3 regions of the Acidovorax sp. GW101-11A03 genome follow, and region 2 is predicted to be linked to each of the others. Evidence: predicted binding sites of a transcription regulator. Region 2 holds the regulator's gene; each other region holds the start of a gene.

Region 1 (5,732 bases), on a different contig from region 2:
CGCTGAGGTCGCTGTCGAGCGCAGCCCCCGGCCGGGCCACGCACAGTGCGCGGCGCAGGCGCTCCAACTGGGCTGCGGCGGGCACCAGTTGCTGCTGCTCCCAACGGGTGCGCAGCGCGGGTTCGGCAAACTCTGAAAACACGCGCAGGCTGCGCTCCTGGGCATCGATGAGGTGAATCACCCGCTGCTGGTGCGCCTCGTTGCTGCTGCCAGACGCATACAGCAGGGCTCCCAGGGCCCGCTCCTGGCCGGCCTCTTCCTCGGCTTGCACCAGGTGCAGCAAGGCCACCAGCATGCGCGACACACTGGGCAGGCCCGCCGCGTCAGCCACATGGAAGACCAGTTCGATCAGCCCCGCGATGAGGTGGCTGTAAGCCGCCACGGAGTCATGCGCCGACATGGCCTGGCGCTCGATCTGGGTGCGCAGTGCGGGCAGCGACTCCAGACCCAGCAGGGCCCACGCCATCAGCGACAGCGCCTTGGCGGTGGCGCCCTGCCCTGGCTCGATGTGCTGCGCAAACACTTCGCGCAGCCGCGTTTCCAACGGCGCAACCTCTTCGATGACACGCAGCCGCACATCGGCAAACCGCTGCGCCTTGGACGCCAGGTACGCGCCCGAGACACCCCGCTCCCGCTGCAGGCCTTGGATCAACTGCCCGATCACGTCCACCAGCTCGGCGCGGCTGGCGAGGTGGCGCACGGCATCGATCTCCAGCTGTTTGGAGCGAAGCACAAGGTTCGATACCGACAAAGGCGCGGCCGGGTCTGGCATGCAAGATTCCTGGGTTGTTGTAGCGCAGCAAGCGCGCCGCGACGTGGCTACGATTGTGTCAGGCCACAGCCACGCTGACACGGCCACCCACTGCGCGCACGCTGTGGGCGCTCACCGATTGCGCTGGTGCCTCCAGGCATTCGCCGGTCCGCAGGTCGAAGTGGTTTTTGTACAGCGGCGAGGCCACCACCACACGGTCACCAATGCTGCCCACCAGGCCCCGGGCCAGCACACTGGCACCGGACTTGGGGTCCACATTGTCGATGGCAAAAAACTGGTCGGCGCCGACGCGGAACACTGCCACATGGCGGTTGGCCACCAGGGCGCAGACGCCGGTACTGGGCAGGATGTCATCGACCGCACAAATGTCGGTCCAGGCAAGGGCATCAGTGCTGGTCATGGGGAGTGCGCTCATGGTTTTTGTCCTTTCTCAATCAAGCAGCTTGGCGAATGGGAATGACCTTGACAGATGCCTGGCCGCGCTCTTCGCCACGCGCCGGGCGAATCTGGCCGCGCTCCTCGACGAAGAGCACGTTCTCATCGGCCTGGTCACTGTTCACGAAGGAGCGGAAGCGCTTGCGCGTCTCGGGGTCGGTCACGGCGGTCTTCCACTCGCACTGGTAGGTGGCCACCACGTGCTGCATCTGCGCTTCGAGTTCGGCGCACAGGCCCAGGCTATCCTTTTGCAGCACATCCTTGAGGTAGTCGAGGCCGCCTTCGAGGTTCTCGCGCCAGGTGCTGGTGCGCTGCAGCCGGTCGGCCGTGCGCACGTAGAACATCAGCACCCTATCAATCATGCGCACCAGGTCTTCCTTGGACAGGTCGGACGCGAACAGCTCAGCGTGGCGCGGCTTCATGCCGCCGTTGCCGCAGATGTAGAGGTTCCAGCCCTTCTCAGTGGCAATGACGCCGATGTCCTTGCCCTGGGCCTCGGCGCATTCGCGCGTGCAGCCCGAAACGCCGAACTTGATCTTGTGTGGCGCGCGCAGGCCCTTGTAGCGGTTCTCCAGCTCCACGGCCAGGCCGACGCTGTCCTGCACGCCGTAGCGGCACCAGGTGGAGCCCACGCAGCTCTTCACGGTGCGCAGGGACTTGCCGTACGCGTGGCCAGACTCGAAACCCGCAGCGATCAGCTCTTCCCAGATCAGCGGCAGCTGCTCCACCCGTGCGCCAAACATGTCCACGCGCGCGCCGCCGGTGACCTTGGTGTAGAGGCCGTACTTCTTGGCCACCTGGCCCACGGCGATCAGGCCATCGGGCGTGACCTCGCCGCCGGGCATGCGCGGCACCACCGAGTAGGTGCCGTCCTTCTGGATGTTGCCCAGGTAGTAGTCGTTGCTGTCCTGCAGGCCCGCCAGCTCCTTCTTGAGCACGAACTCGTTCCAGCACGAGGCGAACACGCTGGCCGCCACGGGCTTGCAGATGTCGCAGCCCATGCCGGTGCCATGCTTGGCCAGCAGATCCTCGAAGCTCTTGAGCTGGCCCACGCGCACCAGGTGGTAAATCTCCTGGCGCGAGTACGCGAAGTGCTCGCAGACGTGGTTGTTCACGGCCATGCCGCGGCGCGCCATCTCGGCCTTCATGACCTGGGTGACCAGGGGCACGCAGCCGCCGCAGGTGGCACCGGCCTTGGTGCAGGCCTTCATTTCGGCGATGGTGCAAGCGCCCTCCCCCACGGCAGCGCAGATGCCGCCCTTGGTGACGCTGTTGCACGAGCAGATCTGCGCGGTGTCGGGTAGCGCCTCCACCCCCAGGCCGGGCTTGGCCTTGCCGTCACTGGACGGGAAGATCAGGAACTCGGGGTCCTCGGGCAACGTGATACCGTTCAGGGCCATCTGCAGCAGCGTGCCGTATTCGGTGACGTCACCGATCAGTACGGCGCCCAGCAGCTGTTTGCCGTCTTCGCTGATGACGATCTTTTTGTAAACCTGGCGGCGCTCGTCCACGTACTGGCAGGTGCGGCTGTGCGGGGTCTTGCCATGGGCATCGCCGATGCTGGCAACGTCCACGCCCATGAGCTTGAGCTTGGTGCTCATGTCGGCGCCCACAAAGGCGGCATCCACTTCACCCGCAATATGGCGGGCCGCCACCCGCGCCATGTCGTAGCCTGGCGCCACCAGGCCAAAAGTCTGTTCGTTCCAGGACGCGCATTCGCCAATGGCATACACATTGTGGTCACTGGTGCGGCAGGCGCTGTCGATGGCGACACCACCGCGCGGGCCGATGGCCAGTACACACTGGCGGGCCAGCTCATCGCGCGGGCGGATGCCCGCAGAGAACACGATCATGTCGGTCTCCAGGTAGGAGTCGTCCGCAAACTTCATGCGATGGCGTGCGCGTGCGCCATCGGCGATCTCCTGGGTGTTGCGGCCGGTGTGCACCTGTACACCCAGCTCCTCGATCTTGGCCTTGAGCACACGCCCGCCACCCTCATCGACCTGCACGGCCATCAGGCGGGGCGCAAACTCGACCACATGGGTTTCCAGGCCCATGTCGCGCAACGCCTTGGCACACTCCAGGCCCAGCAAGCCACCGCCCACCACCACGCCGGTCTTGGACTTGGCGCCCGAGGCCTGCATGGCCTCCAGGTCCTCGATGGTGCGGTAGACGAAGCAATGCTCACGATCACGCCCAGGCACCTGCGGCACAAAGGGGTTGGACCCCGTGGCCAGCACCAGCTTGTCGTAAGGCAAGACCTCGCCACTGACGGTGGTCACGGTGCAGGCGCGCCGGTCGATGGACGCGGCACGCGTCCCGAGGCGCAAAGAAAAGCCTGTACGGTCAAAGAAACCTGGCTCGACCAGCGAAAGGTCTTCAGCCGTCTTGCCACTGAAAAATTCGGACAGATGCACCCGGTCGTACGCCGCACGGGGCTCTTCGCATAGCACCGTCACTTCCACATGGGATAGGCCCGTTTCCGCCAGGCTTTCCAGAAACTTGTGGCCCACCATGCCGTGGCCAATAAGAACAATCTTCATGCTTTTCATCCTGCAATGGCCCGGTGCGCCGCTGGGGGAGACAGGATGTGCGCCTAACCTGCCCAAGCAGGGCAGCATGGCACCTCACCCTCCGCAGACAACACGGGCGTGGGTTGGAACAACCAAACGATGGGCCAACGTGCCCACCACTCGCTTGGGTTCCGCCATCGTTAGCGGAGGATTTCATGGGACCCCGTGGCAGCATTACCGAGGGATCAGGCACGTTGCAGCAATATCCATGCCGACGTTTAGCTCCCAGGGCGGAAAAGTGCGGAAACCCATCCAGAACGAAAACCGGCGTGACCGAAGCTGTTTTCTCACGCCTCGGAGCGAAGACGCATCAATGCGGTGCGATGCACTTCCCCAACATGGGGAATCTGAGAAGACTCAATCTCCGACGCAGTTCCTTGCAGACGGTTGTTTTCTGATTTGCAAACAGCATCAACTCGGGCAGACTGCAAGCAAAGCACCTCACCCGCCCCCACAGGGCCACGCTGGTGCCAGGCATCCCATCCCCATCTTCAACAGCAGATCACGACCATGAGCGTAGAACGCAGAGTCGCCTCAGACCGGCGCAGTGGCAAGGACCGCAGAGAAACGGAAGCAGGCCCCCCGACCAACTTTGAACGGCGGCGCACTGTCGAAGCACGGCAGCCCGAGCTGACAGAGCTGCACCTGAGCGAGGATGAACTCAAAGCCTTGGGCTTTGCACCGGGGAAATCTGCCCCTCAAAAATAGTGACTCAGGTGCCAGCGCAGTGATGGTGGCTGCGCAAGCCCTCCCGCAGCACGATCAACTCAGAAGGCCGCGCCACCTGACTCCGGGTAAGCCATCCACAAGTCAGGGCAACGCAAGCGCCGTACATGTGCGGCACTACGCCGCAGCTTCGGCAGGCAATGACGCTCTTACTCACAGGGCACTCAGCCGCCAATCCCAGGCAGCACGATCACGCGGTGCGCCACCATGTCCAGCGCGGGCCGGGCGTTGCCTTGCTTGTCGGTCCATACACGCGGAGAAAGACTGCCCGATAGCGCCACGGAGTCACCGTCTTGCATGACCTGCATTGCGGCACAAACCGCTGCATCAAACGCAATCACATTGACAAACAGCAGCTCCCCATCGGCGGTGCTGGCACGCACCTTGGCCAAAGTGAAAGTCTTGCCCGCCTTGTCTGTGCGTTCCTCGGTCTCGCCGTACAGCCTTCCGGCCACCAGTCCATCAATCATGAAGATCCTTGGCCCGTTGCGGGCATTGCCTTGTTCCGCCGTGACACCTTTGCTTGGGGCACGGCACCGCCGAAAGGAACTGCGATCCAACAGCCAGCGCAAAGTCGGCATCGAGGTGCAAAAGCAAAAAAGCCCAGAACTTTTCAGTTCTGGGCTTTTGCTAACAATGGTCGGCGTGGCGGGATTCGAACTCGCGACCCCTTGCACCCCATGCAAGTGCGCTACCAGGCTGCGCTACACGCCGACAAGACTTAGATTATATACACAAAAAACCCTAGCTCAGAGAAAGTAGCGCACGAATCTCAAATAACTCTTTGCGCACCGCATTGGAGTCCAATGCGAAGCCTCCCGACGGGATCGACAGATCGGTGGCGCTGTCCATCAACATGCTGGGCAACTCACTATCCAGTGGCTCCATCGCACCGCCCGCCGCAGCCTCTTCACGCGCCGGGTGGGCCAGTTCCTGAAGACGATTGCGGGCTCCACTAATGGTGAAGCCCTGGTCATACAGCAGATCCCGGATGCGGCGGATCATGAGCACTTCATGGTGCTGGTAGTAGCGCCTGTTGCCGCGCCGCTTCATGGGACGCAGCTGCGTGAACTCTTGCTCCCAGTACCGCAGCACATGGGGCTTGACGCCGCACAACTCCGCAACCTCACCAATCGTGAAGTATCGCTTGGCAGGAATGGAAGGAAGGGTGGTGCCCATGGGATGCGGATTCAAACCGGAAAGCCAACAAGCGTACTGCAGACACG
Region 2 (5,732 bases):
GCTCGCCGCTGGTGTCGATGTAGAGCGTGGCTTCGTCGGTGGTCAGGTGCAGGTGGATGCGCACATCGGGCCACTGGGTGTTCACATCGGGCCGCACGCCGCTCTTGTGGCGGAAGCGGTCGGCCACCGCGTCTTTCACCTTGAGGCCCGCAAAGTTCAGGCTCTGCAGCGGGCTGTGCTGGGCCGTCACTTCGACCTTGAAGGTCTGGCGCGTGGTGAACCAGATCTCCCAGGCCACATCGCTGGCCATGTTGTAGAGGTCGTTTTCAGATCGATACGGGCGGTGCGCCAGCTGCACCAGCACGCGCTGGGCCAGGCGGCTGTGCAGGTTGAGCTGCATGGCCTGGCGCCACGAGGCGCGCAGCAGCACGCCGCCCCGGCCCACCAGCAGGTCTTGCCCCGTGAGGCCGGTGATGCCATGCACCTCGTCGGCCAGAAAGCCCTCGACGCCCGCAGCGCAAGGGAGGAAAAGTTGGAGTTGGTTCATGTCGATGGGGAGGATACGCGCTCGGGCACGGCGGGGGAACCGGGCGCCCCCGCACGGGCCAGCAGCAGCTGGCGGACGGAGTCAGGGATCAGCGCCACTTTGCGATCGGCCTTGCCAATGAAGACGATGCCGATCTTGCCGCGCGCCACTTCGCGGCCGGAGGTCTTCTCGGTCATGCAGAACACCAGATCGAAGCCGTAGCGGTTGAAGTCCGAAGGCGCCATCTCCACCCGCATGGTCTCGCCATGGAAACCCTCGGACTTGTACTGCGCCACGATGTCGCCCACCACGATGGACAAGCCGCCCACGTCGGCCTCGGGGTAGCCCAGCGACTGGAAGAAACGCACGCGCGCTTCTGACACCAGAGTGAGCAGCTGCGCGTTGTCCAGGTGCCCGCCCTGGTTCACGTGGCTGATGTAGATCTGCAGCTCGGTGGCAAAGCCGAAGTGCGGGGGGAGGTCAAAAACAATGCGGGCCATGGTGGCGGACAGAGGGGTAGGAGAAAAGGAAGCGAAGAGCGCGAGCCCGCGCGGGGAGTGGTGCGCGGCGTGTGCCGCAGGGTGCTTGCAGGGCCACCGGTGGCGGGACGGCTCACCACGCCAAGGCGCCATGGATCGCAATGCGGGTTGGTGGCACAAGGATCTTGCAGGCCCCATGCCCCTTGTCTCGTATGCTCTCGGGCAGCGGATTTTACCGGAGCCCCTAATGCGCCCTTTTTATCGGACCCTGCTGACCGTGCTCGCACTGGCCGCCATGCCCTGGGGCGCAGGCGCCCAGACACTCTACAAATCGGTGGGTGCGGACGGCAAGGTCGTGTACAGCGACAAGCCCCCGGTGACAGGTGCCGTGGAAAAGACGATGAAGCTGGAGAACCTGCCAGTGAGCGTGGTGCCGGGCGCTTCGCCCGCGCCCGCCAAGCGTGCTTCTGCACCAGGCGACCCTGGAGGACCGCTTGTCATTGCAGCCCCGCCGAGTGGGGTTGTACTTTTTACGGCCAGTTGGTGTGGCTATTGCAAAGCCGCCAAGACCTATCTGAATCAAAAGAACATTGCATACCGAGAACTGGACGTAGACACACCGATAGGCAAAACCGCCTTTGCCGACATCGGCGGAAGAAGTGTGCCTTTGCTGATAGCTCCCAGACAGCGGATTACGGGCTTCACCGCCCAAGCATACGATTCAGCCTTTGCAGCACGCCAACAATAGAAAACCCCTTCGCTTGGCGCCGCGAGCAGCCTCTGCGCGTCGCTTCTTCATAGCGCCTTGCGCAGATTCGCCGGCGCAATCTTGAGCGCTTCGCGGTACTTCGCCACGGTGCGGCGTGCGCATTCAATGCCCTGCTCCTTGAGCATCTCGGCGATCTGGCTGTCCGACAGCGGCTTGGTGGGGTTCTCTGCCGACACGAACTGCTTGATCAGTGCGCGCACAGCGGTGCTGGACGCATTGCCACCGGTCTCGGTGCCCAGGCCAGAGCCAAAGAAGTACTTCAGCTCGTAGGTGCCGATGGGCGTGGCCATGTATTTGGCCGTGGTCACGCGGCTGATCGTGGATTCGTGCAGGCCCAGTTCGTCGGCGATGTCGCGCAGCACCAGCGGGCGCATGGCCAGTTCGCCGTGGGTGAAGAAGTTCTTCTGCCGCTCGACGATGGCGCGCGAGACGCGCAGGATGGTGTCAAAGCGCTGCTGGATGTTCTTGATGAACCAGCGCGCCTCCTGCAGCCGCTGCTGCATGCCCTGGTGGCCTTCGCCGCCCTTGTGGCCGCGCAGGGCGCCGGCGTAGATGTCGTGCACGCGCAGGCGGGGCATCACGTCGGGGTTGAGCTGCACGATGAAGTTGTGCTGGCCGTCCCGCCCGTTGGCACGCCCGGCTTTGCGCACGATCACGTCGGGCACGATGATGTTGCGCTCCACATCGACGAACTTGCGGCCGGGGCGCGGCTCCAGACGGGCGATCAGTGCCATGGCGGCGCGGGTGCGCTCTTCGCCGTCGCCACAGAGCTGCGTCAGGCGGCGGATGTCGCGGCGGGCCAGCATCTCCAGCGGTTGCTGGCAGATAGTGAGCGCCGTCTTGACGGTGTCGGGGTCGGCCTCTTCGTCGGCGTCCAGCGCCTTGAGCTGCAGCGTGAGGCATTCGGCCAGGTTGCGCGCGCCCACGCCCGTGGGCTCCAGGCTTTGCAGCAGGCGCAGCGCCACGGTAAAGCGGTGCACCAGCTCTTCGATCTGCTCCAGGTCATCCGGCCCGGCCAGGGCGGTGGCGAGTTCTTCGAGCGGCTCTTCGAGGTAGCCGTCGTCGTTCAGGGATTCGATCAGGAAGCGCAGCGCGGCGCAATCCACCTCGGACAGGCGCAGCGACAGGGCCTGGCGGTGCAAAAAAGCGGTGAGCGATTCATGCGAGCGGGCCAGTTCGGTGGCATCAGCGTCGTCGCCTTCCGCATCGTTGCGGGTGCGGGCCGGGGCGTCGCCGCCCCATTCGGCGTCGTTGGGCGCCATCTCGACCGTGCCGTCGCCGCTCCAGTCGGGTTCGTCGACGCCAGGGCCTGGCGTTTCGGCATCATTTGGGCCTTCTGCGCCCGCTGCGCTTGCGCTTGTAGCTCCTGAAAATATAGCATCATCAGCGCTGTATTCGTCGGCTTGCGCGGGGGCGTCGGCGGTTTCCAGGCCAAACTCCTCGCGCGGCGCCTCTTCGGCTGTGCGTTCGAGGAACGGGTTCTCGTCGAGCATCTGCTCGACTTCCTGCGAGAGTTCGAGCGTGGACAGCTGCAGCAGCCGGATGGACTGCTGGAGCTGGGGGGTCAGTGCAAGGTGCTGCGAGACGCGCAGCGACAGGCCAGGCTTCATCACATGCGGAAATGTTCGCCCAGATACACCCGGCGCACTTCGGCGTTGTCCACGATCTCGGACGGCGTGCCCTGCGCCAGCACGCGGCCATCGCTGATGATGAAGGCGTGATCGCAGATGCCCAGGGTTTCGCGCACGTTGTGGTCGGTGATGAGCACACCAATGCCGCGCGCCTTGAGGAAACCGATGATGCGCTGGATCTCGATCACGGCGATGGGGTCGATGCCTGCAAAGGGCTCGTCCAGCAGGATGAAGCGCGGCTGTGTGGCCAGGGCGCGGGCGATCTCCACCCGACGGCGCTCGCCACCGGACAGGGCCATCGCGGGCGAGGCGCGCAGGTGCTGCACGCGCAGCTCTTCCAGCAAGGCCGTCAGGCGCTCTTCGATGGCCTCACGCGAGAGCGGCTGGCCGTCGTCGCCTCGCTGCAGCTCCAGCACGGCGCGCACGTTTTCTTCGACCGTGAGCTTGCGGAAGATGGAGGCTTCCTGCGGCAGGTACGACAGCCCCAGCCGCGAGCGGCGGTGGATGGGCATGTGGGCCACCGAATGGCCGTCGATGCGGATGTCGCCTGCATCGCTGCGCACCAGGCCCACGATCATGTAGAACGAGGTGGTCTTGCCCGCACCATTGGGGCCGAGCAGACCCACGACCTCGCCTTTTTGCACGACCAGCGATACGTCCTTGACGACCTTGCGGCTGCCGTACGACTTGGCCAGGTGCTGCACCTCCAGGCGGCTGCCGGCCTGGGTGTCAGGGCCGGGATGAACGGGCACCGCGCTCACTTGGAGCCGCCACCAAGGCTGTTGCTGGGGCGCAGCACGGGTGCCGCGCCGGGTGCTGCTGGTTCCGGCGCCGCAGCACCTGCGGGCGGATCCTTGGGTGCCAGCACCGCGCGCACGCGGTTGCCGGGGGCCGGGGCATCGCCCGCCGCATTGGCGGCGGGGGCACGCTGGCCGTCCACGGTGAACACGTCGGTGAGGTTGTTGTAGACGATCACGGCACCGGTGATCTCATCGCTGAGTGCGGCACCCCGGTAGCGGCGCAGCTCGGCGCGGGTGATGAAACGCACGTTGTCGGCCTTGCCGTCGTACTCGATGACTTCGCTTTCGCCTTCGATGTACTCGTCGGGGGCGCCGGGCAGGGTGTCGCGCTTCTGGCGGAAGAAGGCGCGTTTGCCGGCTTCGGCCGTGACCACGCCAAACTGGTAGCCATCGGCATCCTGGCGCACATCCAGCCGCGCGCCGCGCAGCACGATGGTGCCTTTGGTCATGACCACGCGCCCCGAGAACACGCTGGTCTGCTTGAGTTCATCGTGGCGCAACGCGTCGGCCTCGATGTTCATGGGCTTGGCGCGGTCGGCTTTTTCAGCGTGGGCCACGCCATGAAGGCAGGCCAAGGCCGCGAGCAGGAGGGTCGGAAGGAGGCGGTGGTTCATAGGGCACGAATCTTGCAGTTCATTGTAGCCATCCCCACGCGCCCTCCATGAAGAAAGCCCGCATCAGCGGGCTTTCTTCGCGGGCATCCAGGGCCTTTGGCGCGTTGCAACCTGCGCCCAGGGCGGCCCGGGGCTTACTTTTGCTTGACCAGCGCTTCCACCACCTGCAGCACGTTCTGCATGTTGCCGGCCATGGTGCCGTCCGTGTAGAACTTGCCCGCCACGCCCATGGAGGGCACGCCTTCCACGCCATAAGCGTCCTGCAGTTGCGAGGCGCGGCGGACCTGGTTGGAGACGGTGAACGATGCGTAGACTTCCTTGAACTTGGCGGCATCTACACCCTGCTGGGCCACCCAGGCAAAAATCTCGTCGTCCTTGGCGAGCTTGACCTTTTCCACATGGATCGCGCGGAACACCTTGGCGTGCAGGGCTTCGAGCTTGCCCATGCCTTCCAGGGTGTAGAACAGCTTTTGCTGGGGCACGAAGCTGGCATTGAAGGCTACGGGCACGCGGCGGATGAAAAGATCCTTGGGCGCGGCCTTGACCCAGGCGTCAAGCGTGGGTTCGAACACATTGCAGTGGGGGCAGCTGTACCAGAAGAACTCGATCACATCGACCTTGCCGGCCGGTGCATCGGGCGTCACGGGCTTGTCCAGCCGCTTGTAGTCCTTGCCCTCCTTGAACTGGCGGGCCTGGGCCAGCGCAGGGGTGGCGACGGGCAGCGTCAGGGCGGAAGCGGCGACTGCCGAGGCAGCGGACAAAGAAAACTCACGGCGTTTCATGGCAAAGACTCTCCTAGTTCAGGTCTGGGGGATGGGAGCCATGCCCCCGCAAAAAGTTCAGCGCCCGAAGTCTGACGCATCAGCGCTGCACGCGCACCAGCGCCGATTCCAGCCCGGCGCCATCGAGCTTCTCCTTGAGCTGCTCGGCATCGTCGCGCTTGGTGAACGGGCCCACCCGCACGCGGAACACC
Region 3 (5,732 bases), on a different contig from region 2:
CTGCGCGCGGGCCACATCGTGCGCATTCCCAACCCGCACACCATCGCCGACGGCGCGCAGGCACCGAGCCTGGGCGAACTCACCTACCCCATCATCCGCGAGCATGTCGAAGACATCGTCACCGTGAGCGACCAGCAGCTCATCGAAGCCCTGCGCTTTTTTGCAGCGCGCATGAAAGTGGTCGTTGAACCCACGGGCGCTCTGGCGTTTGCGGGCGCGCAGGCCTTTTCGGGCGAAGACGATGGCGCCAAGCTGCTGCACGGCGAGCGCGTGGGCGTGATCGTGAGCGGGGGCAACGTCGATCTGCCGCGCTACTCGCGGTTTCTGGCAGACTGATGCCCGTTTCAAAAAAAAGCAATTTCCTACTTCCTGCCATGAGCAACGTCACCGTCATCACCCACCCCCTCGTCCAGCACAAGCTCACGCTGATGCGCAAAAAGGACGCGAGCACCAACAGCTTCCGCCGCCTGCTGGGCGAACTCTCCACGCTGATGGCCTACGAAGTCACGCGCGACATGCCGCTGCAGGACATCGAGATCGAAACCCCGCTGGAAACCATGACCGGCAAGGTCATCGACGGCAAGAAGCTGGTGCTGGTCTCCATCCTGCGCGCGGGCAACGGCTTTCTGGACGGCATGCTCAACGTGGTGCCCGGCGCCCGCGTGGGCCACATCGGCCTGTACCGCGACCCGGCCACGCTGCAGCCGGTGGAGTACTACTTCAAGATGCCGTCCGAGATGGACGAGCGCGACATCATCGTGGTGGACCCGATGCTGGCCACCGGCAACTCGGCCGCCGCCTGTGTGGACCGCCTGAAAAAACTCAACCCCCGCTCCATCAAGTTCGTCTGCCTGCTGGCCGCCCCCGAAGGCGTGGCCACGCTGCAGAAGGCCCACCCCGATGTGCCGATCTTCACCGCCGCCATCGACCGCGAGCTGAACGACCACGGCTACATTCTGCCGGGCCTGGGTGATGCGGGCGACCGCATTTTTGGCACCAAATAAGAGCACAGCGCGCCGGGGCGTGCACCAGCCACCGCAGGGCCATCGAGCCCGGCGGTGGCTTTTTTCATGGTGGCTTGTCCGCGCCCGCAAATTTTTACCACCTGGTGGCTTTCCTCTGGCAGACTTGCCAGCGGTTTGCCGCAGTCCGGGGGGCCTACTGGCGCGCTCCTTGCTTGACAAAGGCACCTCCAACCCTTTGTTCGTTTGTCTGAAGGAACCCCACCATGACCACTCGCCGCCTTTTCACCGGACGCCTGTTCTGCACCTCCCTGGCCCTCTCGGCTGCTATGGCGATGGCGCCCTCACTGGCCACAGCGCAGTCCAAGCTCAAGGTCGCGGCGATCTACACGGTGCCCTTCGAGCAGCAATGGGTCAGCCGCATCCACAAGGCGCTCAAGGCCGCTGAAGCACGGGGCGAGATCGAATACAAGGCCAGCGAAAACGTGAGCAACGCCGACTACGAACGCGTGATGCGCGAGTACGCCACGGGCGGTAACCAGCTCATCGTGGGCGAGGCCTTTGCGGTGGAAGCCGCCGCCCGCAAGGTGGCCAAGGACTTCCCCAAAACGTCCTTCCTGCTGGGCTCCTCCGGCAAGCCGCAGGCGCCCAACTTCAGCGTGTTCGACAACTACATCCAGGAGCCCGCGTACCTGAGCGGCATGATCGCTGGAGGCATGACCAAGACCAACAAGATCGGCATGGTGGGCGGCTTCCCCATCCCCGAGGTGAATCGCCTGATGCATGCCTTCATGGCGGGAGCCAAAGAGACCAATCCCAAGGTCGAGTTCACCATCACCTTCATCAACAGCTGGTTTGACCCACCCAAGGCCAAGGAGGCCACCTTCGCGATGATCGACAAGGGCGCCGACGTGCTCTATGCCGAGCGCTTTGGCGTGAGTGATGCGGCCAAGGAAAAGGGCAAGCTCGCCATCGGCAACGTGATCAACACCCAGGACAAGTACCCCGACACGGTGGTGGCATCGGCCATCTGGCACATGGAACCCAGCATCGACCGCGCGCTCAAGCTGGTCAAAGAGGGCAAGTTCACTGCCGAGGACTACGGCCCGTATTCGATGATGAAGCACAAGGGCTCTGAACTCGCGCCCCTGGGCACGTTCGAGAAGAAGGTGCCCGCAGACATCGTCGCCAAGGTCAAGGCGAAAGAGGCCGACATCCTGGCGGGCAAGTTCACCGTCAAGGTGGACGACAACCAGCCCAAATCGACGGCCAAGTAAGCACTGAATGTGGCGGGCGCCCCCCTGCCCGCCCCCGCTCCAGTCTGTGCACAGGCCACCCCGGCAAAGCGGTGGCCTGTTTGTTTTCAAGCGTTGACTGCGCGCACCGCTGTTTTCTTTGACGAGGTACCACCCCCATGCAATCCCTCCCCGCCGCCAAGCCTTCCCTGATCTCCCGGTGCACACGCCTGCTGGGCGCCCTCACCCTCGCCGCCGTGGTCGCAGGCTGCGCCGCCACCGCGCCCGGCAAGACGGCGGTGCGGCTGGACGACACGCCCCGCATCGCCGTCATCTCCGCCTTTGCGCCGGAGCTGACCGTGCTGCTGCCCCAGGTGCAGCAACCCGCCAAGCACAGCATCAACGGCGTGGAATTCACCACCGGCACGCTGGAGGGCAAGCCTGTAGTGGTGTTTCTCTCCGGCATCAGCATGACCAACGCGGCCATGAACACGCAGCTGGTGCTGGACCGCTTCAACGTGAGCCATGTGGTCTTCAGCGGCATTGCAGGCGGCGTGAACCCCGGCCTGCACATCGGCGACGTCACGGTGCCCGCACAGTGGGGCCAGTACATGGAATGGCTGATGGCGCGCGAAGACAAGCCCGGCCAGTACAGCGCCCCCGCCTGGATGAAAAGCGAGCTGACAATGCCCGCCTTCGGCATGATGCACCCACGCCCCGTGGAGGTGCGGTCTGCCGCCAACCCCAAACTCACCAAAAAGTTCTGGTTCGAAGCCGACCCCAAGATGCTGGCCACTGCCCGCAGCCTGCAGAACGTGGGCCTGGAGCACTGCCTGGCCGCCACCTGCCTGAAACAGCGCCCGCAACTGGTAGTGGGCGGCAACGGCGTATCGGGCCAGGCGTTCGTGGACAACAAGGCCTTTCGCGAGTACGCCTTCAAGACCTTTGAGGCCAATGTGCTCGACATGGAAACCGCCGCCACCGCCATGGTGGCGCACAGCAATGGTGTGCCCTACATCGCTTTCCGTTCGCTCAGCGACCTGGCCGGTGGTGGCGAAGGCGAGAACGAAATGGGCACCTTCATGGGTCTGGCAGCGGCCAATTCGGCCAAGGTGCTGCGGGCGTTTTTGGCCAGCTGGAAGTAAATGACAGAGTCCACGGCTTCCGTCCTGCGCCTTTCGGGCATCACCAAACGCTTCGGCAAGCTGATCGCCAATGACAGCATCAGCCTGACCCTGGCGCGCGGCGAAGTGCTGGCCCTGCTGGGCGAAAACGGCGCTGGCAAGTCCACACTGATGTCCATCCTGTTCGGGCACTACGTGGCCGACGAAGGCAGCATCGAGGTCTTCGGCCAGCCCCTGCCGCCCGGCCAGCCGCGCGCGGCGCTGGCCGCGGGAATTGGCATGGTGCACCAGCACTTCACGCTGGCCGACAACCTCACGGTGCTGGACAACGTGCTGCTGGGCACCGAGCCGCTGTGGCAGCCCTTCTCGCGCCGCAGCGAGGCGCGCGCCAAGCTGCTGGCCGTGTCGCAGCAGTTTGGCCTGCCCGTCAGCCCCGATGCGCGCGTCGGAAACCTTTCAGTGGGCGAGCGCCAGCGGGTCGAAATTCTGAAAGCGCTCTACCGGGGCGCGCGCATCCTCATCCTGGACGAACCCACCGCCGTGCTCACCCCACAGGAGAGCGAGGCGCTGTTCGATACCCTGGCGCAGATGGTGACGCAGGGCCTGTCCATCATCTTCATCAGCCACAAGCTGGGCGAGGTGCTGCGCGTATCGCACCGCGTGGCCGTGCTGCGCCAGGGCAAGCTGGTAGCCGAGGCGCCTGCGCAGGGCACCACACAAGGGCAGCTGGCGCAATGGATGGTGGGCCATGCCATTGAAGCGGCCAAGCGCCGCCCCGCAAAGAATGTGGGCGAGCCCATCTGCGTCCTGACCCACGTGAGCACAGCCCCCACCGGGCGCGACCGGTTAAACGATGTGTCCCTCACCCTGCGCGCAGGCGAGATCGTGGCGATTGCAGGCGTCAGCGGCAACGGCCAGGTGGCGCTGGCCGATGTGTTGTGTGGCGTGCGCGCAGCCTCCTCGGGCGCGGTCACCCTGCGCGGCGCCCCTCTGCAAGCCCGGCCCGCATGGCTGGTGAGCCAGGGCGTGGCCCGCATCCCCGAAGACCGCCATGCCGTGGGCGTGGTGGGGGATCTGCCCGTGTGGGAGAACGCCGTGTCCGAACGCCTGCGCGGCCCCTGGTTTGCACACCCCTGGTTTGCACACCCCTGGTTTCGCGCCTTCTGGGTCAAACGCCGCGCGGCGCGCCAGCATGCAAAGCAGGTGGCCGAGACCTTTGACGTGCGTGGCGGCGGACCGGATGCGCCTGCGCGGTCGCTGTCGGGCGGCAACATGCAAAAGCTCATCCTGGGCCGGGCGCTGATGCCGCCACAGAATGGCGCGGACAACACCGCGCCCGCCCCCCAACTCATCGTGGCCCACCAGCCCACCTGGGGGCTGGACATTGGCGCGGTGATGTTTGTGCAGCAGCAACTCATCACAGCCCGTGACAACGGCGCCGCCGTGCTGCTGATCTCCGACGACCTCGACGAAGTGCTGGCGTTGGGCGACCGAGTGGCGGTGATGCATGACGGGCGCCTGAGCGAGGCCCGGCCCGCAGAAGACTGGACACGCGAAGCCATCGGCCTCGCGATGGCAGGCGCTGCACATTGAGCGACAACAACAAGAACAACCCACATGAGACTCGAAAAACGCAACCACACCTCCCCCGCCACCTACGTGCTGGCACCGGTGGGTGCTGTGGTGTTCACATTGATCGTCAGCGCCCTGCTGGTGCTGTGGGCCGGCGCGCCGGTGGGGCAGACCTACGCGCTGCTGCTCCAAGGCGCGTTCGGCTCGGTGTTTGCGCTGACCGAAACTCTTACCCGCGCCACGCCGCTGATCCTGACGGGCCTGGCAGCGGCCGTGGCCTTTCGGGCGCGGCTGTTCAATATCGGGGCGGAGGGGCAGCTCTACGCCGGGGCGCTGGCCGCTGTGGCGGTGGGCGGCATGCATGGCGGCACGGGGCTGGAGTGGTCGCCCTATGTGCTCTTTCCACTGATGATGCTGGCCGCCGCGCTGGCGGGCGCCGCGCTGCTGCTGGGCCCGGCGCTGATGAAAGCAAGGCTGGGCGTGGACGAGGTGGTCACCACGCTGCTGCTCAACTTCATCATGCTGCTGCTCGTCTCGGCGCTGCTCGATGGCCCGATGAAAGACCCGCTCTCGATGGGCTGGCCGCAGAGCGTGGCACTGCAAGGCGACCTGGAACTCTCCAAGCTGGTGCCGCAGACGCGGCTGCACACGGGGCTGCTGTGGGCCGTGTCGCTGGCCGTGATGCTGTGGGCGCTGCTGGCGCGCACGGTGCCAGGCTTTGACATCCGCGCAGCCGGGGCCAATGCGCGGGCGGCGGCGTTTGCAGGTGTGCCCATTACCCGCACTGTCGTGCTCGTGGCCTTGCTGTCGGGCGGCCTGGCGGGGCTGGCGGGCGCCAT

What was found. Region 2 encodes sigma-54, which starts transcription at its own class of promoters, with help from an activator protein. Its sites were predicted from a motif close to TGGCANGNAANCTGCTTT; they were not measured.
Region 1: a site for sigma-54 is predicted at 3,977-3,994, ahead of nirB (nitrite reductase large subunit NirB). Genes of this name have one in related genera too.
Region 3: a site for sigma-54 is predicted at 1,163-1,180, ahead of AC07Z7_RS20845 (BMP family protein). Genes of this name have one in related genera too.

The regions. Positions count from the first base shown of each region.
Region 1 is NZ_JBWKZU010000050.1:26,734-32,465, forward strand. It holds gene AC07Z7_RS18740 (nitrate- and nitrite sensing domain-containing protein) at 1-772, opposite strand, end outside; gene nirD (nitrite reductase small subunit NirD) at 831-1,187, opposite strand; gene nirB (nitrite reductase large subunit NirB) at 1,207-3,750, opposite strand; gene AC07Z7_RS18755 (single-stranded DNA-binding protein) at 4,671-4,976, opposite strand; tRNA gene AC07Z7_RS18760 (tRNA-Pro) at 5,144-5,220, opposite strand; gene AC07Z7_RS18765 (MerR family transcriptional regulator) at 5,251-5,685, opposite strand.
Region 2 is NZ_JBWKZU010000002.1:17,735-23,466, reverse strand. It holds gene AC07Z7_RS01375 (THUMP domain-containing class I SAM-dependent RNA methyltransferase) at 1-487, opposite strand, end outside; gene AC07Z7_RS01370 (acyl-CoA thioesterase) at 484-966, opposite strand; gene AC07Z7_RS01365 (glutaredoxin domain-containing protein) at 1,193-1,693, shown strand; gene AC07Z7_RS01360 (RNA polymerase factor sigma-54) at 1,741-3,324, opposite strand; gene lptB (LPS export ABC transporter ATP-binding protein) at 3,324-4,106, opposite strand; gene lptA (lipopolysaccharide transport periplasmic protein LptA) at 4,103-4,759, opposite strand; gene AC07Z7_RS01345 (thiol:disulfide interchange protein DsbA/DsbL) at 4,894-5,541, opposite strand; gene AC07Z7_RS01340 (SPOR domain-containing protein) at 5,621-5,732, opposite strand, start outside.
Region 3 is NZ_JBWKZU010000064.1:19,203-24,934, reverse strand. It holds partial or broken gene AC07Z7_RS20855 (pyridoxal-phosphate dependent enzyme) at 1-336, shown strand, start outside; gene upp (uracil phosphoribosyltransferase) at 375-1,004, shown strand; gene AC07Z7_RS20845 (BMP family protein) at 1,229-2,239, shown strand; gene AC07Z7_RS20840 (5'-methylthioadenosine/S-adenosylhomocysteine nucleosidase) at 2,377-3,342, shown strand; gene AC07Z7_RS20835 (ABC transporter ATP-binding protein) at 3,343-4,914, shown strand; gene AC07Z7_RS20830 (ABC transporter permease) at 4,939-5,732, shown strand, end outside.